Regions from separate parts of the Roseixanthobacter liquoris genome, predicted to be linked through region 2. Evidence: predicted binding sites of a transcription regulator. Region 2 holds the regulator's gene; each other region holds the start of a gene.

Region 1 (7,798 bases), 190 kb from region 2:
TGCCAGCTCGGCGAGCGCCGCGCCCAGTGCGCCGTCGAAAGCGCCGCCCAGCGCCTTGACCAGGCGCCCGTCCACGAACGCGCTGAGGCCTGCCATGGCATCGGCCAGCAGCGCCGGCGGCAGGGGGAGGTGCGAGACATCGTGGCCGGCAAGAGCCGCACGGGCGGCCGGCCCCGCAAGATCTCCGAGGAACACCACGCGGCGCGGGTGCCCGCGCTCCGTGAACAGCGGGGCGTCGTCCTCCCCGCCGGCGGGCGCCTCGGCCGATGCGGGCGGCAGGGTGCGTTCGAAAAAGCGGGCGAAGTCGGGCGTCGGGTCCGCGCCCACCACCACCAGCAGGTCGCAGCGATTGCGAACCTCCGCCAGGGTAGTGGCGATCCAGCCGCGCCGTTGAAGCGTATCGAGATTGCGGAACAGGCCGCTTGAGGCTGCATGATCGAAGCTGGCTCCGAACCGCATGGCGAGATCGAACACGCCGCGCAGCCCGTCCACGTCCGCGCCGAGCCCGGAGAACACGGCGGATCGGCTCGCGCGGAGCAGGGCGCCGGCGCGCGCGGCCGCCTCCTCGAGCGAGGTTTCCCGTCCCGCCACGCGGGGCACCGGCGGCGCACCGTCGGACCGTTCAAGCAGCGCCGCCCCCTGCGGGCAAGCGGCGAGTGGGCGTACGGCCCGGCCCTGGACGCTCACTTCCAGGTCGTCGCACCCCAGGCCGCAAAATCCGCACACCACGTCCGTCACGATGCGGGATTTCGCGGTGGAAGGCATGGCAGGGTCAATCATATTTGAGATAGGCGAAGCGCAGATCGTTCGCCGGCGTCCCCTCCAGCGGGCCGCCCTCCTCCGCGCCGGGCTGCCATTGCACCACCTCCTCGATCTTCCGCGCCAAGGCGAAGTCGCGCTCGGTGATGCCCTTGGCGTCATGGGACATGAGGCGCACCTCGACCCAGGCGTAGGAGGCGGTGAGATCGGGATGATGCCAGGCGGCCTCCGCGAGATGGCCGACCGTGTTGATCACCATCAGCGTGCCCTTCCAGCTGTTGGTGCGGTAGGTGCGGCGGATCCAGCCGTCCTCCAGCCGCCAGTGGGGCAGATCGGACGCAAGACGCGCCATGACTTCTTCGGGAGAAAACGTCCTCTTGCGGTCGACAGGCATGTCGCGCGCCTCCTTCAGCGGGGGGTCCCGATCAAGACGCTGCGGCGGTTATCCGCTTGTCGTTGCAGTGCTCCGGAGGTCCGGGCCATGCGTCCGTTCTTGGGAATAGAGCTAACATCTTCCGGGACGGGCGCAAACCCGTCCCGGTTCACTTTCACAACCCGTGCTGCCGCTTGGCCGCCGTCAACGTGTTCTGGAGCAGGCAGGCGATTGTCATCGGGCCGACGCCGCCGGGAACCGGCGTGATCAGCCCGGCGATGCCCTGCGCTTCCTGAAAGGCGACATCGCCCACGAGCCGGGTCTTTCCGTCGCCCTTGGGCACGCGGTTGATGCCCACGTCGATCACGGTGGCGCCGGGCTTGATCCAGTCGCCGCGCACCATTTCTGGCCGGCCGACAGCGGCCACCAGGATGTCGGCGGTGCGGCACTCGCCCGGCAGGTCGCGGGTGCGCGAGTGGGCGATGGTGACGGTGCAATCCTCGCGCAGCAGCAATTGCGCGGCCGGCTTGCCGACGATGTTGGAGCGCCCCACCACCACCGCCTTCAAGCCCGAAAGATTGCCCAGATGATGCTTAAGAAGCATCACGCAGCCGAGCGGCGTGCACGGCACCAGCGCGTCCAGGCCCACGGCGAGCCGGCCGGCATTGACCACGTGGAAGCCGTCCACGTCTTTCGCCGGATCGATCGTGGAGAGCACCTTGTTGGTATCGATATGGCCCGGCAGCGGCAATTGCACGAGAATGCCATGCACCGCCGGATCGGTATTGAGCCTGGCCACCAGCGCCAGCAGATCCGCTTCCGCGGTCTCCACCGGCAGCTTGAATTCGAACGAAGCCATGCCGGCTTCGGCGGTCTGGGCGGCCTTGTTGCGCACATAGACCTGGCTTGCGGGGTCCTCGCCCACCAGCACCACAGCGAGGCCGGGCTTCACGCCGGAGCGGGCCGTGAGGTCGACAACCTCGGCCGCGATGCGGGCCCGCAGATCGGCCGCGAAGGCCTTTCCATCGATAAGCTTGGTTTCGATCACACTCGTCCCCTGCGAACGCACACTGACACGCTGCGCCTTGTCGGCAGATGTCGCGCGCCGTTCAAGACAAATCGGTCCAGCGCCCGCGCGGCGCCTCGACCCATGTCTTAAAGGGATAAAAAGTTTCGTAAAGAGAAAATTTACACCCTGGCCGCCTCACCCGGGGTGTCGGTCGCCCAGGTGGTGGTCTTCGTAGGCGATCGTCCATTCGATGAGATCGCGCCACAGCCGCTCGGTCAGGTCCGGCGGCAGGCCGGCGGCGGCGGCGCGCTGGCCGACGCGCTCCACCACCTCTTCCACCCGGTCCGGCAGCAAAGCGGGAATGCCTTCCCGCTCCTTCACGACCACCACATTCTTGACCACCGCCAGCCGCTGAACCAGCAGATCGACGATCTGGTCGTCGATGGCGTCGATGGCGTCGCGCGCGTCCGCAAGGGCCGCGGGAATGCCCGCCCGTTGCGGCCGCGCGCCGGTGCTCACTTGGCCCACCACAGGTCTTCCACCGGGAAGCGGCCGGCGCCATCCTCGATGACCTGGGCAAGGGAAAACAGCGTTTCCTCCTCGAACGGGCGGCCGATCATCTGCAAGCCCAGCGGCAGGCCATCCGCCGAGAAGCCGGCGGGCACCGAGATGCCCGGCAGGCCGGCGAGGTTCACCGTCACGGTGAACACGTCGTTGAGATACATCTCCACCGGATCGGCCTTGCTCTTCTCGCCGATGCCGAAGGCGGGCGAGGGCGTGGTCGGCGTCAGCACGGCGTCCACGCCTTGCGCGAACACGTCGTCGAAATCGCGCTTGATGAGGCTGCGCACCTTCTGCGCCCGCAGGTAATAGGCATCGTAATAGCCGGCGGAGAGCACATAGGTGCCGATCATGATGCGGCGACGCACCTCCGGCCCGAAGCCGGCGGCGCGGGTGCGCTCATACATCTCCGCGACATCGCGGCCAGGTACCCGCAGGCCGTAGCGCACGCCGTCATACCGCGCGAGGTTCGAGGAGGCCTCCGCCGGGGCGACGATGTAATAGGTCGGCAGTGCGTATTGCGTGTGCGGCAGCGAGATGTCGACCACCTCCGCGCCTGCATCGCGCAGCATCGCCGCGCCCTGCTCCCACAATTCGACAATCTCCGGCGACATGCCCTCGACACGATATTCGCGCGGGATGCCGATGCGCTTGCCCTTTACCGAGGCACCCACGGCATCCTCGTAATTGGGGACGCGCAGGTCCACGCTGGTGGAATCCTTCGGGTCGTGTCCGGCCATCGAGCGCAGCAGCAGGGCCGCGTCATTGACGGTGCGTGCGAACGGGCCGGCCTGGTCGAGCGAGGAGGCGTAGGCGACGATTCCCCAGCGCGAGCACCGCCCGTAGGTCGGCTTGATGCCTACGGTGCCGGTCAAGGCGGCGGGCTGGCGGATCGAGCCGCCGGTGTCCGTGCCGGTGGCGCCGGCGCACAGGAACGCCGCCACCGCCGCCGCCGAGCCGCCGGACGAGCCGCCGGGCACCAGCAGCGAGGCATCCCCATCGCGGCGCCAGGGCGAGATCACCGGGCCGAACGCCGAGGTCTCGTTGGACGAGCCCATGGCGAACTCGTCATTATTGAGCTTGCCCAGCATCACCGCCCCGTCGCGCCAGAGCTGCGCGGTGACGGTGGATTCGTAGGGCGGCACGAAATTTTCGAGAATCCGCGAGCCGGCCGTGGTGGCCACGCCATCGGTGCAGAACATGTCCTTCACGCCGATGGGCATGCCCTCCAGCGGGCCGCCTTCGGAATTGCAGATGCGCGCATCGCTGGCCGCCGCCATGGCGAGCGCCTTTTCCGCAGTCTCCTCCAGATAGGCGTTGAGGCCGCGCGCCTTTTCCATGGCGTCGAGATAGGACTGGGTCAGTTCGACCGCGGTAAACTCCCGCAGCGCCAGCTTTTCACGCGCCTGGGTGAGGGTGAGCTGATTGAGCGCGGTCATTCCACCACCTTCGGCACGGTAAAGAAGCCACCCTCGGCATCGGGCGCATTGGCGAGGATCTTTTCAGGATAATGGCCGTCGGTCACCAGATCCTCGCGCAGGGGCAGGCTGAGCGGGATCACACCGCTCATGGGCTCGACGCCGGAAACATCGAGCGCAGACAATTGCTCGACGAAAGCGAGAATGGCGTTCAATTCCTCCTGAAGGGGGGCGAGTTCCTCCTCGCGCACAGAGATGCGCGCCAGATGCGCAACCCTTCGGACGGTCGCCTGATCGACGGACATGGACAGCTCCCAGCACGCACCGCGCCCATTTTACGGGTCGGCGCCAACAGATGGTTCAACCGCAAGCGGTTGAAGCATGTTCCGAACGCGAGCGCTGCAATTTTCCGCACGCCCTCCGCGCCCTTCCCCGCCGCTATAGCAAGCCGGCGATTTACGAGGCAATGGCGGCGGGCACGAAAGCGCGGGCCGCATGCAGCAGCGGCCCGCAACGCATCATGGCGCAGCGCTCACGGCATGAGCGCGATCTGCTCCAGGCCGAGCGTCTCGGGATAGCCCAGCACCAGGTTCATGTTCTGCACCGCCTGGCCAGAAGCCCCCTTCACCAGATTGTCCAGGGTGGAGAGCACGATCGCCCGGCCGCTCGCACGGTCGGCGACGACGCCCATCATCACCATGTTGGAGCCGCGCACATGGCGCGACTGCGGCACCTGGCCGAACGGCAGGACATGGACGAACGGCTCGCCCTTGTAGAAATCCACGAGGATCTTGTGGAGATCCTCCGCCTTGGCGCCGGTGGTGCGCACATAGAGGGTCGCATAGATGCCCCGGTTCATGGGCACGAGGTGCGGCACGAACATGGGCGCCACCGGGCGGCCGGCGGCCTTGGTGAATTCCTGATCCAGTTCGCCCATGTGCCGATGCGAGCCGACGCTATAGGCATGGATGCCCTCCGACACCTCGGAGAACAGCATCGCCTCCTTGGCCGAGCGGCCGGCGCCGGACATTCCCGTCTTGCTGTCGATGACGATGGTCTCGGGCTCGATCGCACCGGCTTCCAGCAGCGGCACGGCCGGCAGGATGGAAGTGGTGGTGTGGCAACCCGGATTGGCGATCAGCCGACCCTTCTTGATCTCGTCCCGATAGATCTCGACCAGGCCGAAGACGGCCTCCTTCTGGAGATCGAGCGCGCCGTGGGGATGGCCGTACCATTTCTCATAGGCGCCGGGATCGCGCAGGCGGAAGTCGGCGGACAGGTCCACCACCTTCACATTGGGCGCCTGCTCGAACACCTTCTTGATGACGTCCTGGGTGGTCGCATGCGGCAGCGCGCAGAACACGAGGTCCACCGCGTTGAAATCCACCTCGTCGATCGTGACGAGTTTGGGCAGCGCATAGGGCGCGAACTGCGGGAACACGTCCGCCATGGACTGGCCGGCCTTCCGATCCGCGGTCAGGGCGACGAGCTCGACACGGGGATGGCGCAGCAGAAGGCGCACGAGTTCGGACCCGGTGTAACCCGAGGCGCCAAGAACCGCGATCCGTGCCTTTGCTGTGTCCGACATGTCCTTCTCCCGCCCGCTGGGGGCCGTGCGACGTTAGGCCGTGCGCGTCCGCGCGCAGGACGCTGCGCGGGCGTGTTCGGTCGGGGGTCTGTACACCGATCCCATATCAGGCGAAAGACAGGGATAAGTGACCAGTCCCGCGCTGCGCGCGTTTCCGGTATGTTCCCTTTCGTTCCCTCGCCCTGGCATGATGGCCGGCGGCGATTCGCCCCGAAGCGACCTAAAGAGCCACATGTCCGATAACGACGATCTGTTTGCCGCGCCCGCCCCTGCCCGCAAGGCCCCGAGCCCGCGCGCCAAGGCGCCCGCCGCCGTGCCCGAGATGGCGAGCGACTATACCGCCGCCCATATCGAGGTGCTGGAAGGGCTGGAGCCGGTGCGGCGCCGCCCCGGCATGTATATCGGCGGCACGGATGTCAAAGCGCTGCATCACCTGTTCGCCGAGGTGATCGACAATTCCATGGACGAGGCGGTGGCGGGGCATGCCACCTTCATCGAGGTGCATCTCGCCGCCGACAGCACGCTGACCGTGACCGACAACGGGCGGGGCATTCCGGTGGAGGCGCATCCCAAGTTCCCCGGCAAGTCCACCGTCGAAGTCATCATGACCACCCTGCATGCGGGCGGAAAATTCGATAGCAAGGTCTACGAGACCTCGGGCGGCCTGCACGGGGTCGGCGTCTCGGTGGTGAACGCCTTGTCCGACCATCTGGAGATCGAGGTCGCGCGCAACCAGACCCTGTATCGCCAGAGCTTCTCCAAAGGCGCACCGCTCGGCCCGCTGGCCGAGGTCGGCCGCATCACCAACCGCCGCGGCACCAAGGTGCGCTTCCATCCCGACCCGGAAATCTTCGGCGCGGGCGCGCATTTCGATCCCGCCCGCGTGTTCCGCATGGCGCGGTCCAAGGCCTATCTGTTTGGCGGCGTGGAAATTCGCTGGTCGTGCGATCCCGCCCTTCTGGTGGGCACCACCGGCGTACCGGAGAAGATGACCTTCCGCTTCCCCGGCGGCCTCAAGGATTATCTCGCCGGCGATCTGGAAGGCCAGACGCTGGTGCATGGCGAGATTTTCGCCGGCCGCATCCAGAAGCAGGGCGGCCACGGCTCGGTGGAATGGGCGGTGGCCTGGGTGGCCGACGGCGACGGCGCCATCTCCTCCTATTGCAACACCATTCCCACCCATGACGGCGGCACGCACGAGAATGGCCTTCGCCTGGTGCTGCTGAAGGGCTTGCGCGATTATGCCGAGCGCATCGGCCAGGCCAAGCGCGCGGCCATCCTGATCGGCGACGATGTCACGACCGGCTGCGCGGCCATGCTCTCGGTATTCGTGCGCGAGCCGGAGTTCCAGGGCCAGACCAAGGACCGGCTCGCCACTGCGGAAGCCTCGCGCATCGTCGAGCAGGCGCTGCGCGATCCGCTCGACCATTGGCTTGCCGCCAATCCGGTGCAGGCGAACCGGCTGCTGGACCATGTGGTGGAGCGCGCGGAAGAGCGCCTGCGTCGCAAGCAGGAGAAGGAGATCTCCCGCAAGACCGCGGTGCGCAAGCTGCGCTTGCCGGGCAAGCTCGCGGACTGCTCCAATACCGAGGCGGCGGGCTCGGAGATCTTCATCGTCGAGGGCGATTCGGCCGGCGGCTCAGCCAAGCAGGCGCGCGATCGCAAGACCCAGGCGGTGCTGCCGCTCCGTGGCAAAATTCTCAATGTCGCCAGCGCCGGGCGCGACAAGCTGGCCCAGAACCAGCAATTGTCGGACCTGCTCCAGGCGCTCGGCTGCGGCACGCTCGCCCAGTATCGCGAAGCGGACCTGCGCTATGAGAAGGTGGTCATCATGACCGACGCCGACGTGGATGGGGCGCATATCGCCTCCCTGCTCGTCACCTTCTTCTATCGGCAGATTCCGAAGCTCATCGAGGAGGGCCATCTGTTCCTGGCGGTGCCCCCGCTCTACCGCATCACCCAGGGCGCGAAGACGCTCTATGCCCGCGACGATGCCCATAAGGACCAATTGCTGAAGAAGGAATTCTCCGGCCGGGGCAAGGTGGAGATCGGCCGCTTCAAGGGGCTCGGCGAAATGATGCCGGCGCAGC
Region 2 (7,798 bases):
CGCCTTGCGCAGGCGGAATTCGAGCACGCCGGCGTCCACCGTGCGCCCCTCGAAGGCATCGCCCGTCTGCTGGGCGATGTGGGGGATGTCGATGACCGACATGGGATCGGTGCAGCTCACGATCAGCAGCGTTCCCGGCGCGAGGGTCGCCAACGCCTTGCGGGTGCGCAAGGCGGGCAGGGGACATTTCAGCCCCTTGAGGTCGAGATGCACCTCGCACGGGCCGGCCGGCAGGGCATCCGACGATGCCCGGCGCGGAAATGGGCCGATCACGCCGCCTGCTCCTTGAGGCGGGCGAGGCTCTCCTCGCGCCCCAGCACCGACAGCACGTCGAAGATCGGCGGCGAGGTGGTGCGCCCGGTGAGGGCGGCGCGCAGGGGCTGGGCGACCGCGCCGAGCTTGATGCCCGCCGTCTCCGCATAGGCGCGGACCACCGCTTCCGTCGCCGGCACGCTCCATTCGGCGGCGGCGAGCGCGGGCAGGAGGGCGCCGAGATGGGCGCGCGCCTCCTGGGTAAGCAGCGCGCTCGCCTTTTCCTCCAGGGGCAGGGGCCGCTCGGCGAAGATGAAGCCGGCATTGTCCAGCAATTCCACCAGCGTCTTCGCCCGTTCCTTCAGCCCCGGCATGGCGGCGCGCAGTTGAGCCTTGTGCTCCGGCGTCATCTTGGCGAGCCGCGCGGCGCCGTCGGGCAGATAGGGAATGAGCGCCATGACCGCGTCGAACAAGTCATCGTCGGTGCTGGCGCGGATATAGTGCCCGTTGATGTTTTCCAGCTTCTGGAAATCGAACCGCGCGGCCGAGCGGCCCACATGGTCGAGATCGAACAAGGCGATCATTTCCTCGGTCGAGAACATTTCCTGGTCGCCGTGGCTCCAGCCGAGGCGCACCAGATAATTGCGCAATGCCGCCGGCAGATACCCCATGGCGCGATAGGCATCGACGCCCAGCGCGCCGTGCCGCTTGGAGAGCTTGGCGCCGTCCGGCCCGTGGATGAGCGGGATATGGGCCATCTCGGGCACCGGCCAGTCGAGCGCACGATAGATCTGGGTCTGGCGCGCCGCATTGGTGAGATGGTCGTCACCGCGGATGATGTGGGTGACGCCCATGTCATGGTCGTCCACCACCACGGCCAGCATATAGGTGGGCGTGCCGTCGGAGCGCAGCAGGACGAGATCGTCCAGATCCTTGTTGGGGAAGGTGACCGTGCCCTGCACCAGGTCGTGAATGACGGTCTCGCCCTCCTGCGGTGCGCGCAGGCGGATCACGGGCTTGCGGTCCTTCGGCGCCTCGGCGGGATCGCGATCGCGCCAGCGGCCGTCATAGCGCGGCGGGCGGCCCTCCTTGCGCGCGGTCTCGCGCATCTCCTCCAGCTCTTCCGCCGTGGCATAGCAGGGATAGGCATTGCCCAGCGCCAGCATCTGCGCCACCGCCTCCTGATGCCGCGCGACGCGGGCGAACTGATAGACCGTGTCGCCGTCCCATTCGATGCCGAGCCAGGTGAGGCCGTCGAGGATCGCGTCGATGGCTTCCTTCGTCGAGCGCTGGCGGTCCGTGTCCTCGATGCGCAGCAGCATCTTGCCGCCCTTCGCCCTGGCATAGAGCCAGTTGAACAGGGCGGTGCGGGCGCCGCCGATGTGCAGGAAGCCCGTGGGAGAAGGGGCAAAGCGCGTAACGATCTCTGACATGAAGGTCCGCCGAAAAGAGGTCTGGAGCGGGGCGGGCGTGCCGCCGGGATGCTTCGTGCATCGCCGGCATGTGGCGCGCGGGCGGCGCCCGTGTAGCATAGGCGCGCGCGTTGGGGAACGCGGGGGCATGGCAGGCACATCAAACACCGGCGAGGACGCCCCGCGGCGCACAAGAGGGCGCGGCGCGCGCGTGGCCGTCTGGGATGCGGGGCGAACGACGTCGCGCCCCTTCGACGCCCTGGACGCCCTGCGCGCGCGCCTGTTCGCAGGGCTCGCGGCGGAAATCCGCGTCGAGGCGGAGGCGGGGCGGCTGGTGCTCTGGCTGCCGGTGCTGTTCGCAGCCGGCATCCTGCTCTATTTCGGTGCCGAGCAGGAGCCCTCGCTGGTCGCCTGCCTCATTCTCACGGCGGCGCTGCTTGCCGCGACGCTCGCCGTGCGGGCGCGCGCCTTTTCCTTCGCCGTGCTTGCAGGCGTGACCGCGCTTGCCTGCGGCTTCACACTGGCCTGCCTCCAGACCGCGCGCATCGCGCGCCCGGTCCTGATCCCGCCGCCGGGCAGCGTGCGGCTGACCGGGTTCGTGGAGCATCTGGAGAAGCGTGCGGCCGCCGACCGCATCCTGCTGCGGGTCGAGCGCGCCCAGGCCAAGGGGCTGGATTTCAAGCCCGAGCGGGTGCGCCTCTCCCTGCCGCGCGGCTCGGCGCCCACCGTCGGCACAGGCCTCAGCGTCTCGGCGCGCCTGCTGCCGCCCCTTGGCCCGGCCATGGCGGGCGCGCATGATTTCGGCCGGGCACCGTGGTTCGCCGGGATCGATGCGGTGGGCTTCGCCCTCAGCCCGCCGAAGCCGGCGGATCTCGCCGGGGCGCCGCCGCTCGCCGTGCGCGTCGCCGCGCTGGTCCATGGCGTGCGGGTGGCGCTCGCCGCCCGCATCCGCCTGGTGCTGAGCGGCGCGGCCGCCGATATCGCGGTGGCACTTGTCACCGGGGATCGCTCGTCCATCGCGCCGGCGGTGGAAGAGAGCATGCGCCTGTCCGGCCTCACCCATGTGCTGTCGATTTCCGGCCTTCACATGGCGCTGGTGGCGGGCACGCTGTTCGCATTGGTGCGCGGGCTGCTGGCGCTGTTCCCGCCGCTGGCGCTCGGGGCGCCGGTCAAATCGCTCGCGGCGCTCTGCGCGCTGATCGGCAGCGCCCTTTATCTCATCCTGTCGGGCAATGACGTGGCCGCGCAGCGCTCGTTCCTGATGCTCGGCCTGGTGCTGCTCGGCGTGATCGTCGGACGCGCCGCGCTGACCTTGCGCAGCGTCGCGGTGGCGGCAGTACTCGTGCTCGCGGCGGCGCCGGTTTCGGTGCTCGATCCCGGCATGCAGATGTCCTTTGCCGCAACGCTCGCGCTGGTCGCGGCGTTCGAGCGGCTGCGCCCGCTGCGCCTTGGATGGACGGCCGATGGGCGAATGGCGCGCATCGCCCTGAAGGTCCTGCTGTTCGTGGGCGGGCTTGCGCTGACCTCGCTGGTCGCGGGCCTCGCGACGGCGCCCTACGGAGCCCTGCATTTCCAGCGCATCGGCGCCTATGGCCTGCTCTCGAATCTCGCCGCCATGCCGGCGGTGAGCTTCCTGGTGATGCCGTTCGGCCTGCTCGGCGTGCTGCTGCTGCCGTTCGGCCTGGATTCGCTGGCCTGGCCGATCATGGGGCTCGGCATCGACATCATGGTGGGCGTGTCGGACAAGGTCGCCGCGCTGCCGGGCGCTGGCCTGCGGACCGATTGGTTCAATCCGCCCGCGGTCCTGGCCGCGAGCCTCGCCTTGCTGTGCCTTTGCCTGTTGCGGGGACGGCTCGCGGCGATCGCGCTCGTTCCCGCGCTCGCGGCCCTCGCCCTCGGCGGCGCGCCCCCGCGTGCCGACATCCTGGTCGCGCCGAACGGACGGACCGTGGCGGTGCGCGCGGCGGACGGGCGGCTCTCCATCCTCGGGGCGACCTCGAACCGGATGGTGGCGGACCAATGGCTGAGCCGCGAGAGCGACACGCGCACCTCGCAGGCCGAGGGATTGGCCGATGCCTTTCGCTGCGACCGGCTGGGATGCACGGCCGCCACCGCAGGCGGCGTTCTCGCCGTCTCCCGCCGCCCCGAGGGGCTGGAGGCGGACTGCCTGAACGCGGCGCTCATCGTGAGCCCCCATCCGGCGCCGAAGAAATGCCCGGCCAGGGTCATAACGCCCGCGGATATGGCCCACACGGGGACCTTGTCCCTGTTCCGTGCGGCGGAGGGGAATTCCAATGCCCGGGACTGGCGGATCGTTCCGGCGCGCTCCCCGCGTCAGCAGCGCCCGTGGATGCCACTTCTCCCTCCCGTCGCAGAAGGGGAGCAGGGCGCGGGGTCCGCCCAGCAGGTCGAGGAGGATGCGGCCCGTTGATCCCTGGCGCAGGGCGCGGCGATCAAACGGAACACGGGAATCTCAATAGCGGCGCATCAGTCCGACGAGGCGACCCTGAACGCGAATGCGGTCCGGCCCGAAGATTCGGGTCTCATAGGCCGGATTGGCGGCTTCCAGGGCGATGGAGGCCCCCTTCTTGCGCAGGCGCTTCAGGGTGGCTTCCTCGTCGTCCACGAGGGCGACGATGATATCGCCGGTCTCGGCACTGTCGCATTTGCGGATCAGCACCGTATCGCCGTCCAGGATGCCGGCCTCGATCATGCTGTCGCCGCGCACTTCGAGCGCGAAATGCTCCCCGGTGCCCAGCATTTCCGGCGGGACGTTCAAGGTGTGGCTGCGGGTCTGAATCGCCGAGATGGGGGATCCGGCCGCAATGCGGCCCATGACCGGCACGGTCACGGTCGGCGCGGTTTCCTCATCCTCAGCCGGCGGGCGGACCCGGCCGAGGCTGCCCTCGATCACGCTGGGGGAGAAGCCGCGCCCGCTGGAGGAGGCCGCGCGGCTCGCGGCGAGGCCGGGGGCGGCGCTGTCCGGCAGGCGGACCACTTCCAGCGCCCGGGCGCGATTGGGCAGGCGGCGGATGAAGCCGCGCTCTTCCAGGGCGGTGATCAGGCGATGAATGCCGGACTTGGACCGCAGGTCCAGGGCTTCCTTCATCTCGTCGAAGGAGGGCGGGACGCCGGTTTCCTTCAGGCGTTCATGGATGAAACGCAACAGATCATATTGCTTGCGCGTCAGCATGGTCTCACCCGTCCCCATCCCGCTTCCGGTTCGGCAGCGATGTCCGTCAGGAGATCATTCAAACCGAAACAAATCATGAACAAGCATTAGCTGTTCCTTTTGTGTTCCGCAAGGGTGAACATCGCGTTAACGGTATTTCAGGAGGGGAGCGGAAGCACCGAAACGGCCTCGCCGGGCTCTGCGGCGGGTGCGAAAGCCGGCCGGATCAGCAGGCAATCCGCCATGGCGAGGGTCGTCAACATGGACGAATCCTGAATCGGCAGCGGCGTCGCCACCAAGGCCCCGTCGGGGGCGAACGACAGCGTCGCGCGCATATAGTCCACGCGGGAATCATTGGCCTTCACCGCGCAGCCGAGGCGCGCCGCGCGCACCTGCTGGCCACCCGCGGTGCTGCCCTGGAGCGCGTTCAGCAGCGGAATGAGGAACAGCACGGCGCCCACATAGGCCGATACCGGATTTCCCGGCAGGCCCAGCACGCGCATGGGGCCGCGTGCACCGAACATCAGCGGCTTTCCCGGCCGCAGGGCGATCTTGTGCACGGTCAGCTCCACCCCCTCGCTGCGCAGGGCCGGCACGATCAGATCGTGCTCGCCCACCGAGGCGCCACCGGAGGTGATCAGCACGTCTATTCCCGATTCGGCCGCCGCGCGGATGGCGGCGCGGGTCGCATCGAGGGAATCGCCGACGAGGCCGAGATCCACCGCCTCCGCGCCATGGGCCCGGGCCAGCGCCGCAAGGCCGTACACATTGGACACCACCACGTCGGACAGCGCGCCGGTGCCGGCCCCAGGGCGCACCAGTTCGTCGCCGGTTTGCAGGATGCCCACTTTCGGCCGCGCGACGACGCTGAGCAGGGAATGGTCGGCCGCGGCCGCCAGCATCACATCGCGATCGGTGAGGCGGCGGCCGGCGGGAAGGATCAGGCTGCCGGCGGGAAAATCGAACCCCGCCTTGCGCACGTTCCGCAGCGGCGCGGTGGCGGCGGTGGTGGTGATGAGATCGCCCTCGCGCGCGATATTCTCCTGGATCACCACCGTGTCCGCCCCCGGGGGCAGAAGCGCGCCGGTGAAGATGCGAACCGCTTCCCCCGTGGCGATGGCACCCGAGAAGGGGCGGCCGGCGGCGGATTCGCCGATCACGCGCAAGGTCGCGGGAACCTGCGCGATATCGGCGGCGGCCACCGCATATCCATCCATGGCCGACATGTCGGCGGCGGGCTGGCTACGGCGCGCCCACAGGTCGGCGGCGAGCACACGGCCCGTGGCCTCGGCCACCGGCACGGATTGCACGGGCAAGGGCGCGACGCCGGCCACCACGCGCGCGAGGGCCTCTTCCACCGGCATCAATGCCATGTCGCCTGCTCCAGATTTGGTTTTTAGCTCAGGCGCCTTAGGCGTCGTCGGCGCGCCACTCGCCGGAGCGACCGCCGGCTTTCTCCAGCAGGCGAATCCCCTCGATGCGCATGCCGCGATCTGCGGCCTTGGCCATGTCATAGATGGTCAGGCAGGCGAGGGAAACCGCCGTCAGCGCCTCCATCTCAACCCCGGTCTGGCCGCTCACCTTCACCCGCGCGCGCACGACGAGGCCGGGGAGGCCGGCGTCGGGCTCGATCTCCACTTCCACCTTGGAAATCATCAGCGGGTGGCAGAGGGGAATGAGCTCATGGGTGCGCTTGGAGGCCATGATCCCGGCGATGCGGGCGACGCCGAGCACGTCGCCCTTCTTCGCATTGCCCGACAGGATCAGATCCAGCGTCGGCGCCGCCATCACGACCCGCCCTTCCGCCAGGGCCTCGCGCTCCGTCACCGCCTTCTGCGAGACATCGACCATGCGCGCGGCGCCCTGGGCGTCCAGATGGGTCAGTTCGGACATGGCGTCAGCGGCTCCTCGTCCAGGTCTGGGTCTGGCACAGCGGCACGATCACGCAACCGCGTACCTTGAGGGTGTTGTCGCCGTCCAGGGTCAATGTGGCGCTATAGGTCTTGCCGTCCTCGGCATTGTAGATCTCGCCGCCGGTCCAGGCGGTCGGCCCGCCCGAGAAGCCCTGGAGAATCTGCAGGCCCTTCAGCGGGCGGCTCCGCAGCGCCGGGTTGGAATTGTTCACATCCTTCAACGCCGGATCGGCCTTGATGCCGTCGGAGGACACCAGCCGGCCGCAGACGGATGCGCCGCATTTGGTGATTTCGACAATGCCGTTCTTCGTGGGCGTCGCCCAGCTGCCGGTCACGTCGGCGGCAAGGGCGGGCAGGGCGGCGATCGACAGCGCAGCCGCCAGAAGCAGCGTCCTCATGAGCATTCTCCCTGATTGTTTCCTCGCATCCGTCTCGTTCGCGGACGGCTGCGGAACCATTAGACCCTAGGGTGACGTATACGGCAAGCTCACGCCGCAAGAAGCGTTCGTGTCGCGGATGCGACATCGCTCTGTCGCATCAGGCTTTCGCCGACGAGAATCGTGCCGATGCCGATGCCGGCCAGGCGCGCCACATCCGCGGGGGTGAAGATGCCGCTTTCGCCGATGCAGATGCGGTCCTTCGGAACGCGCGGGGCGAGGCGCGCGCTGGTGTCCAGCGTGGTCTCGAAGGTGCGCAGGTTGCGGTTGTTGATGCCGACCAGCGTGCAGGGCAGGGCGAGGGCGCGGTCCAGCTCCGCCCCGTCATGGACCTCCACGATGGCGTCCATGCCATAGGCGGTGGCGGCGTCCAGCAGGTCGCGGGCCAGCGCATCGTCGACGCCGGCCATGATGATGAGGATGCAATCGGCGCCCCAGGCGCGCGCTTCCGCCACCTGATAAGTATCGTACATGAAATCCTTCCGCAGCACGGGCAGGGAAACCGCCGCGCGCGCTTGCATCAGGAATTCCGGCGCGCCCTGGAACGAGGGTGTGTCGGTGAGCACGGAGAGGCAGGACGCGCCGCCCGCCTCATAGGCGCGGGCCAGCGCG
Region 3 (7,798 bases), 1.9 Mb from region 2:
CGGCATGTTGAATCGCACCGGGTGGCCGGAGGAATCCAGCGCCACCGCCTTTTCCATGCGCGCGTCCAGCACCTCCACCAGCGCCACGAAATCGCGGATGGTGCAGAAATGGATGTTGGGCGTGTCGTACCAGGAATAGGGCATGTTGTCGGTGATCGGCATGCGCCCGTAGAGCAGCAGGTCGAAGCGCGAGCGCCAATGGCCGAAATTCGGGAACGAGACGATGGCGCGCCGGCCGATGCGCAGCATCTGCTCCATCACCCAGCGCGGGCGGCGGGTGGCCTGGAGCGTCTGGGAGAGGATGACGTAGTCGAACGCGTCGTCGGGATAATGGGCAAGGTCCACATCCGCGTCGCCCTGCACCACCGAGAGGCCGCGCGCCACCCCGGCATTCACCCCCTCGCGGGACAGCTCGATGCCGCGCGCATCGCAGCCGCGCGTGGTGGCCAGCAGATCCAGCAGCGCCCCGTCGCCGGAACCGACATCCAGCACCCGCGAGTGGGGCGCCACCATGTCGGCAATCACCATCAGATCGACGCGCACCGAGGAGAAGCGCACGATCGCGTCGTCCGGGGCCGTTTCCCTCACTGCCATGGCGCCCTCACCGGCTGCGCGCGGCCGGCAGGCCGGCGGCCTTCGCGGCGCTGTCGAGAAAGCCGTGAGCGATCGCGAACAATTCCGGCTCGTGCAGCAGGAAGGCGTCGTGGCCCTTGTCGCTGTCGATCTCGGTGAAGGACACGCTCGCGCCCGAGGCGTTCAGCGCGTGCACGATCGCCCGGCTGTCCTCCGTGGGAAACAGCCAGTCGGACGTGAACGAGGCGACGCAGAACCGGGTCTTTGAGCCCCGGAACGCATTGGCGAGCACCCCGTCATAGTCCGCCGCGAGATCGAAATAATCCATGGCCCGCGTGACATAGAGATAGGAATTGGGATCGAACCGCTGGACGAACGATTCCCCCTGGTGGCGCAGATAGCTTTCCACCTGGAAATCGGCGTCGAAGCCGAAGGTGGGCAGCGCCCGGTTCTGGAGCCGGCGGCCGAATTTACGATGCAGCGCCTGGTCCGACATATAGGTGATGTGCGCCGCCATGCGCGCGACCGCGAGCCCGCGATGGGGCGTGTGGCCCTGCTTGAGATAATGGCCGCCGGCCCATTCCGGATCGGCCATCACCGCCTGGCGGCCGACTTCGTGGAAGGCGATGTTCTGTGCCGAATGGCGCGCGGCGGTGGCGATGGGCAGCGCCGCGAACACCCGCTCGGGATAGCTCGCCGCCCATTGCAGCACCTGCATGCCGCCCATGGAGCCGCCGGCCACGCAGAACAGGCGCTCGATGCCGAGATGGTCGAGCAGCATGGCCTGGGCATTCACCATGTCGCGGATCGTCACCACCGGCAGGTCGAGGCCATAGGGCTGGCCGGTCGCCGGATTCAGCGAGGCCGGCCCGGTGGTGCCCATGCAGCCGCCGAGCACATTGGCGCAGATGACATAGAAGCGCTCGGTATCGATGGGCTTGCCCGGCCCCACCAGCGTCTCCCACCAGCCGGGCTTGCCGGTGACGGGATTGGCGTTGGCGGCATGCTGGTCGCCGGTCAGGGCATGGCACACCAGCACGGCATTGGAGCGCGCGGCATTGGGCTCGCCATAGGTCTGATAGGCGATCTGCAGATGATCGAGCGCAACGCCGGCATCCAGGCGCAGCGGGCGGTCAGGCCCGAACCGCACCAGCGGGGAATGGGGCTGGTCGGCTTCGCGCCGGGCGAGGGCGTCTTCCGCTTCCGTGGTCGGAGCCGTTGGTTCGGCCAGATTTTCCATTTCGCCTAGAAGCGACGGCCCCATGCCCGTGTCAAGCGCGCGCACGCAGGCGTGAAGGCCCGCTGACCCCGAGGCTTGCGCGGAGAAAGGTTCCGCCGGCTCAGCGGCCGTTCTGGCAGAGCGGATCCATATCCGGGCAGCCGAGCGCATTGCGACCGGGATTCAGCGAGGGATTTGGCTCGGGCGGCACGGTGCTGACGCCGGGAGGTGCGCCGCGCGGCACGATGGCGCCGGTGGCGGGCGCGGGCCGCACGCTGCCGGTGGAATCATAAGCGGCGCCCGGGGAGGTTTCGCCCGGTGTCGTCGCCTGCGGCGCCGGGCGCACGTCGAACGGGGCATTGGTCGTCTGCGCGGCGGCCGGGGCGATGCCCCCCGCCAGCGCCAGGCCGAAGGCAAGGACGACGGCGAATCTCGATTGAGCCCTACCCATGTTTCCCTCCCACGCCCGGCACGGGGGACCGCGCCGCATCTCCAGAGCCATAACACAGGCGGTCGCGGGGCGGTTCCTACTTACCCGTGAACAAAAGGCGCTTGCGTGGCTTTTGCCGATTCGGACCGGGTTTCACCCGCATCCGTTCCGCCCCCGCGCGCGTCGCTGTCCCGGCGTGGGACAGGGGCTGAAAGGAGAACATCGGGACCGCGCGGAGCGGTCAGCGATTCGCTCGGCCTTTGTTCCGCCCATGTTCCCCTGCGGTCTAGCATCCTGGCCTTCCTGCCCCGATATGATACAGAGCCGTCGTCGGGACGGCCTTTCCAAGATTGCCTTCCCAAGATTTGCGGACGCCACGCGCTGATGGACGATGTGACAAAGCTGGCCGTCTTGCCGCGCTCGATCCGGGCCCGGGGCGTGACCGCGGTGCTCGGGCCGACCAATACCGGAAAGACCCATCTGGCCATCGAGCGCATGCTCGGCCATGAAAGCGGGCTCATCGGCCTGCCGCTGCGCCTGCTGGCGCGCGAGGTCTACCAGCGCATCGTCGAACGGGTCGGGCCGGAACAGGTCGCCCTCGTCACCGGCGAGGAAAAGATCAAGCCGCCCCATCCGCGCTATTGGGTGGCCACCATCGAGGCCATGCCGCGCGATCTCGACGTGGCGTTCGTCGCCATCGACGAAATCCAGATCGCCTGCGACCTCGATCGCGGGCATGTTTTCACCAACCGCATTCTCAACCGGCGCGGACGGTTCGAAACCCTGCTGCTCGGCTCGGCCACCATGCGGCCGCTGGTGGAAAAGCTGCTGCCGGGCGTCACGGTGTCCGTGCGCCCGCGGCTCTCGACGCTCTCCTTTGCCGGCGAAAAGAAGATCACCCGCCTGCCGCCGCGCTCGGCCATCGTCGCCTTCTCGGCCGAGGAGGTCTATGCCATCGCCGAACTGATCCGCCGCCAGCGCGGCGGTGCGGCGGTGGTGATGGGTGCGCTCTCTCCGCGCACCCGCAACGCCCAGGTGGAGCTCTACCAGAGCGCCGACGTGGATTATCTGGTGGCGACCGACGCCATCGGCATGGGCCTCAATCTCGACGTGGACCACGTCGCCTTCGCCTCCGACCGCAAGTTCGACGGCTGGCAGTTCCGCCGCCTCAACCCGGCGGAGATGGCGCAGATCGCCGGTCGCGCCGGCCGCGCCACCCGCGACGGCACCTTCGGCACCACGGGGCGGTGCGAACCTTTCGAGCCGGAATTGGTGGAACGGCTGGAAAGTCATGTTTTTGACACGGCAAAAGTGTTGCAATGGCGCAACGCGGTGCCGGATTTCACCTCTCTCAAATCCTTGATGGAGAGCCTTTCGGTACCGCCACGCGAGGAGGGATTGACCCGCGCGCCGACGGCGGACGATGTGCAGGTGCTCGAAATCATGAGCCGCGACGCGGACGTAGCGGCACGCGCAACCAATGCTGCCGCCATCGCGCGGCTCTGGGACGCATGCCAGGTGCCGGACTATCGCAAGATCTCCCCGGGCGCCCATGCGGAGCTGGTTTCGACCATTTTCGGCCATGTCGGAAACGGGGGACGACTCCCTGATGAGTGGTTCGCGCGTCAAATCGCCTTGACCGATCGCGCGGAAGGAGACATCGACACGCTGTCGAGACGGATCGCCCAGGTGCGGACACTCACCTTCGTCGCCAACCGCCCCGACTGGCTCACGGATCCGGAGCACTGGCAAGGCGTCACAAGAGGGGTCGAAGACAAGCTTTCCGACGCACTGCACGAACGGCTGGCTCAGCGGTTCGTGGATCGGCGGACCAGCGTGCTCATGCGACGCCTGCGAGAGAATACGATGCTCGAGACTGAGATCAGCAAGACCGGCGATGTTAAGGTGGAGGGCCATGTGATCGGCCACCTCCAGGGATTCCAGTTCGCGCCCGACCCCGCCGCCGGGGGAGAGGAAGCGAAGGCCTTGCGCGCCGCCGCCCAGAAAGCGCTCGCGGGTGAAATCGAAGCGCGCGCCACGCGGGTCGGTCAGGCGGTGGACGAAGCCTTCGTGCTGACCGCCGACGGCACCATCCGCTGGACCGGCGAACCGATCGCCAAGCTGATCCCCGGCGACGAGGTGCTCAAGCCGCGCTTCAAGATCATCGCCGACGAGCATCTCACCGGCCCCGCCCGCGAGCAGGTGGAAGCCCGCCTCACCCTGTGGCTGAAGGCCCATGTGGAAAAGCTGCTCGGGCCGCTGCTGAAGATGGGCGAAGCCGAGGACATCACCGGCATCGCGCGCGGCATCGCCTTCCAGATCGTCGAGGCGCTCGGCGTGCTGGAGCGCAGCCGCGTCGCCGAGGAGATGAAGACCCTCGACCAGGCCGCCCGCGCCACGCTGCGCGGCTATGGCGTGCGGTTCGGCGCCCATCACATCTATCTGCCCGGCCTGCTGAAGCCGGCGCCGCGCGCGCTCGCGGCGGAATTGTTCGCCCTTAAGCACGGCGGCCTTGCCCAGAAGGGGCTCGACGAGCTGCCCCATCTCGCCGCCAGCGGCCGCACCTCCATTCCCGTGGACCACGAGATCCACAAGAGCCTGTATCGCGCCGTCGGCTTCCGCGTGTGCGGCGAGCGCGCCGTGCGCGTGGACATTCTCGAGCGCCTCGCCGACCTGATTCGCCCCGCGCTCGCCTGGCGGCCGAATTCGCCCGGGCCCAAGCCGCCCGGCGCCGTCGACGGGCGCGGTTTCACCGTCACCGTCGGCATGACCTCGCTGGCCGGCTGCTCGGGGGAGGATTTCGCCTCCATCCTGCGTTCGCTCGGCTATCGCATGGAGAAGCGCGAAGCCCCGCCGGCCGAGGCCGAGGCGCCCGCCGCTCCCGCTCCCGCCCTTGAGCTGGCGCCGCCGCCCGAAGGCGCCATCGAGGCCGACCTTCTGTTCGGCCCCGACGACGGCGCCGCCGCCCCCGAGGCCGAAACGCCGGCCGAGGCTCCGCTCGAGGCACCCGCCGAGACCGGCGAGGCCGAGACGGGCGAAGCCGAGGCCGAGGCCGTCGACGCGCCTTCCGAAGAGGCCACCGAGATCGAGGCGAGCGCCGAAACCGCGACGCCGCTCGTCGACGCGCTCGCCACCAGCGAACTGCCGGTTGCCGAGGATGCGGCGACCGGCGCCGAGGCCACTGCCGAGATCACCGGAGAAGCCGTGGAAGCGGCAGTTGCCGAGGTCACCGGCGAACCGGCGCTGATCGAAGTGTGGCGGCCCGGCCGTCCGCCGGGTGCGCCGCGCCGCGAGCGCCCCGCGCACGGCCAGCGCGAAGGCCACGGCCAGCGTGAGGGGTCGGGCCAGCGCGAAGGACAGCGGTCCGGCGGCGAACGCCGCGAAGGCGAGCGTCGTGAAGGCGAGCGTCGCGAAGGCCGCCCGCCGAATCGCCGCTTCGATCGTCCGCGCGAGGGCGGCCCCGATGTGACCGCCACCGCGCCCGGCACCGAGGGCACCGCCGGCGAGCCCCATAGCGAACGCCAGGGCGAGCGTCAGGGCGAGCGTCAGGGCCAGCGCCCGCCGCGCAATGACCGTCCGTTCCGCGGCCCGCCGCGCCAGGGCGAGACGCCGCGCGGCCCGCGGCCCGAGCGCGTGGAGGTTCATTCGGACCGCCGCCGCGAAAAGCCCGCCGATCCCGACAGCCCATTCGCCGCGCTTGCCGCCTTGAAGGCGCGCATGGAGGCGGACAAGAAAGGCGGCTGAGTGGCCAAGGACGACGATCACGACGAGGTCGCGCCGCGCGGGGAATTTCCCGACGCCGGCGCGCCCCAGCGCCAGCGTCTGGACCGCTGGCTGTGGAACGCAAGGGTGGTGCGCGCGCGCAGCGACGCGGCCGGCCTCATCCGCTCCGGCCATGTCCGCGTGGACAGCGCCCGCGTGCTGAGCGCGGGCTATTCGGTCCGCGAGGGACAGGTGGTGACGGTCGCCCTCGACCACGGCGTGCGCGTGCTGCGCGTCCGCGCCTTTATCGAACGGCGCGGGGATGCTACATCCGCGAGCGAGCTATTTGACGAAATAACATCCTGACACAGTAAAAAGCGTGTGTGCGGCGTTCGCCTCGCTTGCACGCTGCGCCGGCCTGGAGTAGTCCGGCGCGCGAAAGGGATTAGCCATGACCTATGTCGTCACCGAGAACTGCATCCGCTGTAAGTACATGGATTGCGTCTCCGTGTGCCCGGTGGACTGTTTCTACGAGGGCGAGAACATGCTCGTGATCCACCCCGATGAATGCATCGATTGCGGGGTGTGCGAGCCGGAATGCCCGGCCGAGGCGATCAAGCCCGATACCGAGCCGGGCCTTGAGAAATGGCTGTCGCTGAATGCCGATTACGCCAAGAGCTGGCCCAACATCACCCTGAAGCGCGACGCTCCGCCGGACGCGAAGGAATGGGACGGCAAGCCCGGCAAGGAAGAACTGTTCTCCCCCGAGCCCGGCCAGGGCGACTGAGCGGTTTTCGCGCGAACGCAGCTTCGTGAAGCGTCCCGGCGCGGCTCAGGGCCAGGCTTTCAGCATTTCGTATTGCGACAGGGCGAGCGCGCCCTGCGCATCGAGATAGGCGCGGCCGAACGGCATCGCGCTCAGCACGTCCACTTCCTGATAGATCGTGCCGCCCAAGGGCGGCTGCGCGCCGGCCTTGCGGCAGGGAACAGCGAGAGTGACGACCTGCCCCGCCGCATAGGCCGCCCCTCGCTCCACCGCCCGCACCTGGCCCGTGACCCGGCAGATGCCGAACCCCGCCTCGGGCGGCTGCACCGCGCTGACGGCGATCACGATGACGCTCGCCGCCTCGCGCCGCGCCTGCTCATAATATTGCGGCGCCAGCAGCGCCTGGGCGGCAAAAGTGAAGCCCAGCAGAATGGCCGCCGCGAGCCCGGTGGCGGTACCCGCCGCGGAAAAGCGCATGCGCCCGAGCCGCTTGCCTGCCTCGCCCGCCATGCTCCGTTTCCCCGTTTGCGCGGCCCGCTCCTGGCGCTGCCCTCATCCTGGCCGCCCCGAGCGACCACCGCATGACGCATGATAGCCGGTGCAGGATAAGGGGCCGCATAAAACGGCGCTCGGATTGCCGATTGCCTCTGACATATTCCCCTCTCCGGCCTCCCCGCAAACGGGAGGAGGGACAGCCCACGCCCGGCGCCGACCCCCTCCGGCTGCACCGGCCCGCTTTGGAAACGCGGGACGTGCGAGACCGTTTCTCGCGCCGGCTTTTCGGATTATAAGGCGCCCATGCTCGATCCCACCGCCCATGTCACGGCGCCTTCCGCCGAAGCCCCCGATTTTGCGCACCGGCGCACCTTCGCCATCATCTCCCATCCCGACGCGGGCAAGACCACGCTGACGGAAAAGCTGCTGCTTGCCTCCGGCGCCATCCGCATGGCGGGCCAGGTGCGCGCGCGCGGCGACCGCCGCCGCACCCGGTCCGACTGGATGGAAATCGAGCAGCAGCGCGGCATTTCCGTCACCTCCTCGGTGATGACCTTCGAGCGCGACGGCATCGTCTACAATCTGCTCGACACGCCGGGCCACTCGGACTTTT
Region 4 (7,798 bases), 1.6 Mb from region 2:
CCTGGCTCAGGCGGACGGAACCGGATTCATCTGCGGCGAACATCGCCCGAAACGGCGGTTTGGTCCGCGGAAGAGCCCCCGAACCGCTTCACGAAACCGCTGTTCGTCTGCGCTAAGTGTATGTTTCACGTGAAACATTTCTCGCAGAAACCGGGCTTTGCAGACCCTTCCGGGACCACCCGGTCGGCACCGGCCGAGGATCGATCGACAGGGATGGATTGACGCTGTTCAGGAGAGATCGTCCTGCACGGGCTTCTCCCGTGCCTCCACGCGGCACCTTTGGTGCCAGCGTTTCCAGGCCCGCCCCAGCGGCCCGGCGCGGAGGGCCGGGACGCGCCCGGCCATGACGGCCGGCGAAAGAAAGACGATCGCGCGCACCCGGCGTCAACCGCCTCGACGAGGCACCTCCTCCCCGCTGAATGCCGATCGGTGCTGCGGATCGGGGCCTGACCTTCTGCATTTTCCCCTCCACCGGGCGCGGAGCGAATTTCAACGGGCGGCAGGGCTGGGGTAAGGTAAGGCCATGACTCTTCCTGCCGAACGCCCCCGCTCCTTCACCCTTGCCGGCACCACCTTGCCCGCGGCGCGCCTCGCGCCCGGCCTGCATGTGGTGGCCACGCCCATCGGCAATCTCGGCGATATCACGGTGCGCGCGCTGGAAACGCTGGCCGGCGCGGACGTCATCGCCTGCGAGGACACGCGCATGACGCGGCGCCTCCTGGACCGCTACGGCATCGACGCGCCGCTGATTTCCTATCACGACCACAATGGCGCCTCGATGCGGCCGAAGCTGCTGGCGCGCCTCGCCGGAGGGCAGGCGCTGGCGCTGGTGTCGGACGCCGGAACGCCGCTGATCTCCGACCCCGGCTACAAGCTGGTGGTGGAGGTGGCCGAGGCCGGCCATCGCATCTTCCCTTTGCCCGGCGCCTCCGCGCTCCTCGCCGCATTGGTGGCGGCGGGCCTGCCCACCGACCGCTTCCTGTTCGACGGATTTTTGCCGCCCAAGCCCGGCCAGCGGCGCAACCGCATCACCGAGCTGTCGCGCATTCCCTCGACTTTGGTGCTGTACGAGACCGGCCCGCGCCTCGCCGAAAGCCTCGCCGACCTCGCCGAGATCCTCGGTCCGCGCCGTGCCGCCGTGTGCCGGGAACTGACCAAGGCGTTCGAGGAGGTGCGGCGCGGGCCCCTGCCGGAGCTCGCCGCCCAATATGCCGGCGAGCGCGACCCCAAGGGCGAGATCGTCCTCGTGGTGGGCCCGCCGGTGGCGCAGGCGGCGCAGGACGACGACGTGGACGCCGCGCTCGCCCGCGCGCTCGCGGAACATTCGCTGAAGGATGCGGTGGCCGCCGTCGCCGCCCTTACCGGACGCCACAAGCGCGAGGTCTATGCCCGCGCGCTCGCGCTTTCCCAGGCCGGCGAGAGCGGTGAAGAGGCGCCCGACGAGGCATGACCGGGCCGGCCAAGGTCAAGCGCGCGAAGGCGCCGCCGGCGGATACCCCCGCCCGCCGCAGGAAGCAGGCCGCCCATGCGCGCGGCCTTGCGGCGGAAGCGCGCGCGGCCGCGCTGCTGGAGGCGCAGGGCTTCGCCATCCTCGCCCGCCGCGTGCGCACCGGCGCCGGCGAACTCGACATCGTCGCCCGCACCGCCACGCTCCTGGTGTTCTGCGAGGTGAAGCTGCGGGCCGATCTCGTCCAGGCGGCGCAATCGGTCCTGCCACGCCAAAGACGCCGCATCGCCGCCGCCGCAGAGGCCTATCTCGCCGCGAACCCGGCGCTGTGCGGGCTCGACATGCGGTTCGACGCGATCCTGCTGGGCCTCGATGGCGCGGCCGAGCATCTGCCCGGCGCGTTCGACGCCGACGCGTGAGCGGGCCGCGGGTGACGGCGGCGCGGCCTATTGCAGAAACGCCCGCAGGGTGGCGATAACCCGGGCGCGGCTCTGCGCCCAGAACAGGTGGCCGCCCTCGAAATAAGCGCTCCAGGCAAAGGGGATGCGCTGCGCCACCGCCTGCGCATTGGCCGGCGGCAAGACCTTGTCCGCGCGCCCGCCCATCACCAGGCTCGGCGTCGCGATGGCGGGCAGCGCGTCATAATTGGCATCGGAGGCGGAAAACTGCCGCAGCGCCTCCACCTGGCGCGTGCCGGTCTCATCCGAACAGGCCGGCGCCGCCGGGATCGTCCCCGCCTTGCGACCGGCGACCGCGCGCAGAACCAAAGCGCGCCCGGCTTCCTGGCCGGCGGGATCCTCGGGGAACAACAGGGCCAGCACCTGCGGCAGCGCGAGCGTGTGGTGGGCGATCGCCTCCAGCACGCCCGGCGGGGACGGCACCTCGTGGCTGCCGCCCGGGCTCGGCGCCAGCAGCATCAGCGAACGCAGGACCTGCGGATGGCGGATCGCCATCTGGCCCGCGATCATCGCGCCCATGGAATAGCCGAGCACGTCCACCTTGTCGTAGCCAAGCGCCGCCACCAGCCCGGCGGCATCGTCCGCCATCTGCGCGATGCTGGTGTGATTCTGCGCCGTGTCGGAGGAAAAGCCGCAGCCGCGATTGTCGATCACGATCAGCGTGCGGTCGTGGGCGAGCGCCTCCAGCAGCGCCGGATCCCAATCGGCCATGGTGGCGCCGAGCCCCATGATCATCACCAGGGGCGCGCCCTGCCCGCGGGCATAATAGCCCATCTCGATGTCGCCGACCTTCACCCGCGCGATGCGCGGCTGGAAGGCGGGCTCGGCCTGGAGCGGGGGCGTCGGCTCCGGCGCGCCTTGCGCCAGGGCCGGTCCGCCCGAAAGAAGCATGCAGATCGCAGCCAGCGCCGCGCCCGTTCGCCGGATCATCCTGTCCCCCTCGCCCGCCGCGATGGGCGCACGGGTGCGGAAAAACCGGCACCGCGTCAAGCGCGGCGTCGCGCCGGTCTGGCGGCAAGGCGGGCGCGCCTATAGATAAGGCTCGACACGCCTTTGCCGGGCGCCCCGCCGGAGATTTCCATGGCCCTTCAGGTCGCGGTCCAGATGGACCATATCGCCCGCATCAATATTGCCGGCGATTCCACGTTCGCGCTGCTGCTCGAAGCCCAGAAGCGCGGCCACGCGCTGGTGCACTATACCCCCGACCAGCTCGCCATGCGCGACGGCAAGGTGTTCGCCACCGTCGAGCCGCTGACCGTCGCCGACGAGGCGGGCAAGCATTTCACCCTGGGCGAGAAGCGGCGCGTGGCGCTGAGCGATTACGACGTGGTGCTGCTGCGCCAGGACCCGCCGTTCGACATGGCCTATGTGACCACCACCCACATGCTGGAGCGCATCCACCCCAAGACCTTGGTGGTGAACGACCCCGCCCAGGTGCGCAACGCGCCGGAGAAAATCTTCGTCACCGATTTTCCCGAGCTGATGCCGCCCACCCTGATCACCCGCGACCTCGACGAGATCAAGGCCTTCCGGGCCGAGTTCGGCGACGTGGTGATGAAGCCGCTCTACGGCCATGGCGGCGGCGCCGTGTTCCGCCTCACCGCCGACGACCTGAATTTCGGTTCGCTCTATGATTTCTTCGCCGTCACCTTCCGCGAGCCCTGGGTGATCCAGCGTTTCCTGCCCGAGGTGAAGCACGGCGACAAGCGCATCATCCTGGTGGACGGGGAAGCCGCCGGCGCGGTCAATCGCGTGCCGAGCGAAGGGGATCTGCGCTCCAACATGGTGCGCGGCGGCGCCGCCAAGCCCACCGACCTCACCGACCGCGAGCAGGAAATCTGCAGGCGCATCGGCCCGGAGCTGCGCGCTCGCGGCCTGCTGTTCGTCGGCATCGACGTGATCGACGGCAATCTGACCGAGATCAACGTCACCTCCCCCACCGGGCTGCGCGCCATCAAGCGGCTCGGCGGCCCCGATATCGCCGCGCAGATCTGGGACAAGATCGAAGAAAAGCGGGGCGCCTGACCGCGTCCTGCCGTCCACTCAGCCGAGGTGCCGCCATGCCCCAGCCCTTGACCGTCTCCATCCCCCACAAGCTCGGCAAGGCGGAGGCGACGCGTCGCCTCCAGGGCGGGCTCACCAGCGTGCGGGCGAAGTTCGGCGACAAATTGCAGGTGATGGAAGAGACCTGGACCGATTCCCACCTGCAATTCCGCGTCGGCGTGCTCGGCCACACGGCCCACGGCACGCTGGACGTGGCGGACACCGCCGTGCATCTCTCCGTGGAGCTGCCCTGGCTGCTGCACCTGATGGCGGAAAAGGCCAAGGCGCTGATCCAGAAGCAGGGCAATTTGATGCTGGGGCAGAAGAAATAGGCCTCAGACCGGCGCGAACAGAAGCGTCGCGGTATCGAGGGTGAAGCTGCCGTCGTCCTCGATCTCGAAATGGGCGCGCACGTCGCGCGTGGCCAGTTCCTGAAGCGAGCGGATCGCCGCCACGTGCAGGTCGGGCGTGTTGATGCGGGCGATCCAGGAGGAAAACTCCAGCCGCAACCGCCCTTCGGTGATCGACTGGCACGCCAGCCCCGCCGCCTGCGCGCGCTCCACCCATTCGCTGACCGCGAAGTCGCGGGCGTGGGAGGGGTCGCGCAGAAGCTCGACGGCCTGGAGAAACGTGTCCAGCACATCGCTGGGCGGCGCGACCACATCCATGAAGATCGCCCGCCCGTTCGGCTTCAGCACCCGGCGCGCCTGCGCCAGCCCCGCGGACAGATCGCGCCAATGATGGGCGCTGAAGCGCGACACCACGAAATCGAAGCTGGCATCGGAAAACGGCAATTCCTCCGCCACGCCCCAGGCGGTCTCGATATTGCCGAGGCCGCGCCGCTGCGCCTCCCCCGCGACCGCCTCCAGCATGCGGTCCGACAGATCATAGGCGACCACCCGCGCCACGTGGGGCGCCACGGTGAAGCTCACGTGGCCGCCGCCGCAGCCGAGATCCAGCACCCGCGCAGCGCCACGGCCCGCCATCATCTGCGCCAGGGCATCGAGATCCGCGCCTTGGGCGTGGACCGCACTCGCGACATAAGCGGCGGCCTGGGGGCTGAACTGGGCGGAGACGAGGCGCTCGTGGTCGCCGTCTTTCAGATGGGTCATGGTGCAAGGCTTTGGTTGCGCAAGAAATCGCGGCAGGAACACGCAGTCGGGGAGCGCCGCAGGCGCCCTCACCGCACCATAGCAATGATGCAGACGAGGGCAAACGCAACCAGCAGGCCGCGGATGCAGACCGGGCCTGCGTCCCGCAGGGGGGCGTATGTGAACGGAAGGACGCGGCCATTTCCCAGGCTGCCCCACTCGGCCCAGCCGAGGTGGGGTGCGGGTTCGGCCTCCCGCGCGTCCTCGCGGCGGGAAGTCGGGGGCAAGGGTTGAATATGGGTCATCCATCCACCTCCTGGGGACCGCGCCGATGATCCGGACGGCCGCCCCCTTCAGCCCAGCAGGGCGTGGAACACGAAGGCCAGCACCAGCAGCGGCACGAGGACGGCCGCCTTCAGCGCCATGCGGGCCAGCGGACCGGGCCGGCCGGAGCCCCGGGTCTGCTGCGGCGGCAACGGCCGGGCGCGCGGAACGGGGGCGGCGGCGGGGGAGAAATAATGCGTTTGGGTCATGATCGGGTCCTCACGGCCGCCCTTATCCCGCCGCCGGCCGTAAGGGCGCCATCGGGAACCGGTGCGTCTTCCATAAAGCGCGCGTAAACGCCGGTGTTCCCAATCTGTTCTTGTGCCGCCGGCCGCCCTCCACTACCTTGGGTGGCACTCTCAAGCCGGGGGGCTGAAGCGTGATCCAGCGTGTGGCGACGGTGGCGTTCGAGGGCGTGGACGCCCGGCCGGTGGATGTGCAGGTGCATGTGGCGCCGGGCCTGCCGGCCTTCACCATCGTCGGCCTGCCCGACAAGGCCGTGACGGAAGCCAAGGAGCGGGTGCGCGCCGCCCTGATCGCCTCCGGGCTCGCCCTGCCGGCACGGCGCATCACCATCAATCTCGCCCCCGCCGACCTGCCGAAGGAAGGCTCCCATTATGATCTGCCCATCGCGCTCGGGCTGATGGCGGCGATCGGCGCCATCCCGGGCGACGCGCTCGCCGGCTTCACCGTGGTGGGCGAACTCGGGCTGGACGGGTCCATCGCCGCGGTGGCGGGCGTGCTGCCGGCGGCGATCGGCGCCAATGCGCGCGGACACGGGCTGATCTGTCCCGGCGCCTGCGGCGCGGAAGCCGCCTGGGCCAGCCCGGACATGGAGATTCTCGCGCCCATCTCGCTGATCCAGCTGGCGAACCATGTCACGGGCCGGCAGATCCTCGCCCGGCCCGACCCGCGCCTGCGCCCGCCCGGAGGCTCGAACCTCGACCTCAGGGACGTGAAGGGCCAGGAAACCGCCAAGCGCGCGCTCGAAGTCGCGGCCGCCGGCGGCCACAATCTGCTGTATGTCGGCCCGCCCGGCGCCGGCAAATCCATGCTGGCCCAGCGCCTGCCCTCCATCCTGCCGCCGCTCTCGCCGGCGGAGATGCTGGACGTCTCCATGGTTGCCTCGGTGGCGGGCGCGATCCAGGACGGCGCCCTGGTGGACCGCCGGCCGTTCCGCGCGCCGCACCATTCCGCCAGCATGGCGGCGATGGTGGGCGGCGGGGCGAAGGCGAAGCCGGGCGAGGTCTCGCTCGCCCATCACGGCGTGCTGTTCCTGGACGAATTGCCGGAATTCTCGCCCCAGGTGCTGGATTCCCTGCGCCAGCCCCTGGAGACCGGCGACGTGCTGATCGCCCGCGCCAATCATCGCGTGACCTATCCGGCGCGGTTCCAGCTGATCGCCGCCATGAACCCCTGCCGCTGCGGCCATGCGGGCGAACCGGGCTTCACCTGCAAGCGCGGGCCGCGCTGCAAGGAGGATTACCAGGCGCGCCTCTCCGGCCCGTTCCTCGACCGCATCGACCTGTATCTGGATGTGCCGGCCGTCACCGCCGCCGATCTGGTGCTGCCCGCCCCGGCCGAGGGCTCGCGGGAGGTGGCGGCCCGGGTCGCCGCCGCGCGCGCGCTCCAGGTCGAGCGCTATGCCGCGCTGGACCGGCCCGACGTCCGCACCAATGCCCAGGCCTCGGGCCCGCTGCTGGAGGTGGTCGCCGCGCCCGATGCGGGCGGGCTCGCTTTGCTGCGCGATGCCGCCGGCGCCATGAATCTGTCGGCGCGCGGCTACCACCGGGTGCTCAAGGTCGCCCGCACCCTGGCCGACCTCGACGGCGCGGAAACCCTCGGGCGCCGGCACCTCGCCGAGGCGCTGGCCTATCGCGCCCTCGCCGACCGGCAGCGCGCGGCGGCCTGAGCCCCCGGCGCCCGTGTTTCACTTGGCTTGGCTGCCCCTGCCAACGCGCGCAGCTGACAAATGCCGTGCGCAGCGGAACTCGCCCGCTGTTCACGGCGCGACCGCTGCGGGAACCGGCCGCTGCGGGCGAAGCTACATGGCGTTGATGGCGAGGCCTTCATAATAGGTGATCTGGCACAGATCGCCCAATTCCACCTTCTGGAGATCGGCCAGCACCTGCGGATTGGCCGCCCTCACCGTGCGCACGACGCCGTCCAGCCCCTCGAAGCTGATGGTGCCGTTGGTCTTGTCGATATTCACCAGGATGGAGGTGATGGTGACTTCCCGGAAGCCATAATCCTCCGGCCAGCCCGGCAGGCCGTCCTTCAGCACCAGTTCGGACACCGCGACGCCGGGCGTGCCCTGATGGGCCTTGCCGAGCGCGGTCACGAGGCCGGGCAATACGCGGATCAGCAGCTTCTGGCTGTTGGCGAGCCGCATGACATCGCCCAGCAGCGGCGGCGCGATCACCGCCCAGCGCTTG

What was found. Region 2 encodes LexA, which represses DNA repair genes until DNA is damaged. Its sites were predicted from a motif close to TGTTCNNNNTGTGTTCNG; they were not measured.
Region 1: a site for LexA is predicted at 5,858-5,875, ahead of parE (DNA topoisomerase IV subunit B). Genes of this name have one in related genera too.
Region 3: a site for LexA is predicted at 2,484-2,501, ahead of V5F84_RS04800 (helicase-related protein). Genes of this name have one in related genera too.
Region 4: a site for LexA is predicted at 5,667-5,684, ahead of V5F84_RS20635 (YifB family Mg chelatase-like AAA ATPase). Genes of this name have one in related genera too.

What each region holds. Positions count from the first base shown of each region.
Region 1 covers NZ_CM195537.1:3,137,819-3,145,616, forward strand. The annotation lists gene V5F84_RS14060 (formylmethanofuran dehydrogenase) at 1-765, opposite strand, end outside; gene V5F84_RS14065 (4a-hydroxytetrahydrobiopterin dehydratase) at 773-1,153, opposite strand; gene folD (bifunctional methylenetetrahydrofolate dehydrogenase/methenyltetrahydrofolate cyclohydrolase FolD) at 1,308-2,177, opposite strand; gene V5F84_RS14075 (chorismate mutase) at 2,337-2,669, opposite strand; gene gatA (Asp-tRNA(Asn)/Glu-tRNA(Gln) amidotransferase subunit GatA) at 2,657-4,141, opposite strand; gene gatC (Asp-tRNA(Asn)/Glu-tRNA(Gln) amidotransferase subunit GatC) at 4,138-4,425, opposite strand; gene argC (N-acetyl-gamma-glutamyl-phosphate reductase) at 4,653-5,708, opposite strand; gene parE (DNA topoisomerase IV subunit B) at 5,941-7,798, shown strand, end outside.
Region 2 covers NZ_CM195537.1:2,950,375-2,958,172, forward strand. The annotation lists gene V5F84_RS13200 (sulfurtransferase TusA family protein) at 1-273, opposite strand, end outside; gene gltX (glutamate--tRNA ligase) at 270-1,685, opposite strand; gene V5F84_RS13210 (ComEC/Rec2 family competence protein) at 1,813-4,095, shown strand; gene lexA (transcriptional repressor LexA) at 4,138-4,857, opposite strand; gene V5F84_RS13220 (molybdopterin molybdotransferase MoeA) at 4,995-6,209, opposite strand; gene moaC (cyclic pyranopterin monophosphate synthase MoaC) at 6,247-6,729, opposite strand; gene V5F84_RS13230 (DUF2147 domain-containing protein) at 6,734-7,147, opposite strand; gene trpC (indole-3-glycerol phosphate synthase TrpC) at 7,237-7,798, opposite strand, start outside.
Region 3 covers NZ_CM195537.1:1,054,917-1,062,714, reverse strand. The annotation lists gene V5F84_RS04820 (class I SAM-dependent methyltransferase) at 1-11, shown strand, start outside; gene metW (methionine biosynthesis protein MetW) at 1-594, opposite strand, end outside; gene metX (homoserine O-acetyltransferase MetX) at 602-1,813, opposite strand; gene V5F84_RS04805 (hypothetical protein) at 1,914-2,243, opposite strand; gene V5F84_RS04800 (helicase-related protein) at 2,607-5,966, shown strand; gene V5F84_RS04795 (S4 domain-containing protein) at 6,045-6,290, shown strand; gene fdxA (ferredoxin FdxA) at 6,376-6,711, shown strand; gene V5F84_RS04785 (hypothetical protein) at 6,757-7,200, opposite strand; gene V5F84_RS04780 (peptide chain release factor 3) at 7,489-7,798, shown strand, end outside.
Region 4 covers NZ_CM195537.1:4,573,082-4,580,879, forward strand. The annotation lists gene rsmI (16S rRNA (cytidine(1402)-2'-O)-methyltransferase) at 524-1,450, shown strand; gene V5F84_RS20605 (YraN family protein) at 1,447-1,866, shown strand; gene V5F84_RS20610 (alpha/beta fold hydrolase) at 1,894-2,835, opposite strand; gene gshB (glutathione synthase) at 2,986-3,930, shown strand; gene V5F84_RS20620 (polyhydroxyalkanoic acid system family protein) at 3,966-4,280, shown strand; gene V5F84_RS20625 (class I SAM-dependent methyltransferase) at 4,284-5,060, opposite strand; gene V5F84_RS20630 (hypothetical protein) at 5,393-5,572, opposite strand; gene V5F84_RS20635 (YifB family Mg chelatase-like AAA ATPase) at 5,743-7,275, shown strand; gene V5F84_RS20640 (hypothetical protein) at 7,408-7,798, opposite strand, start outside.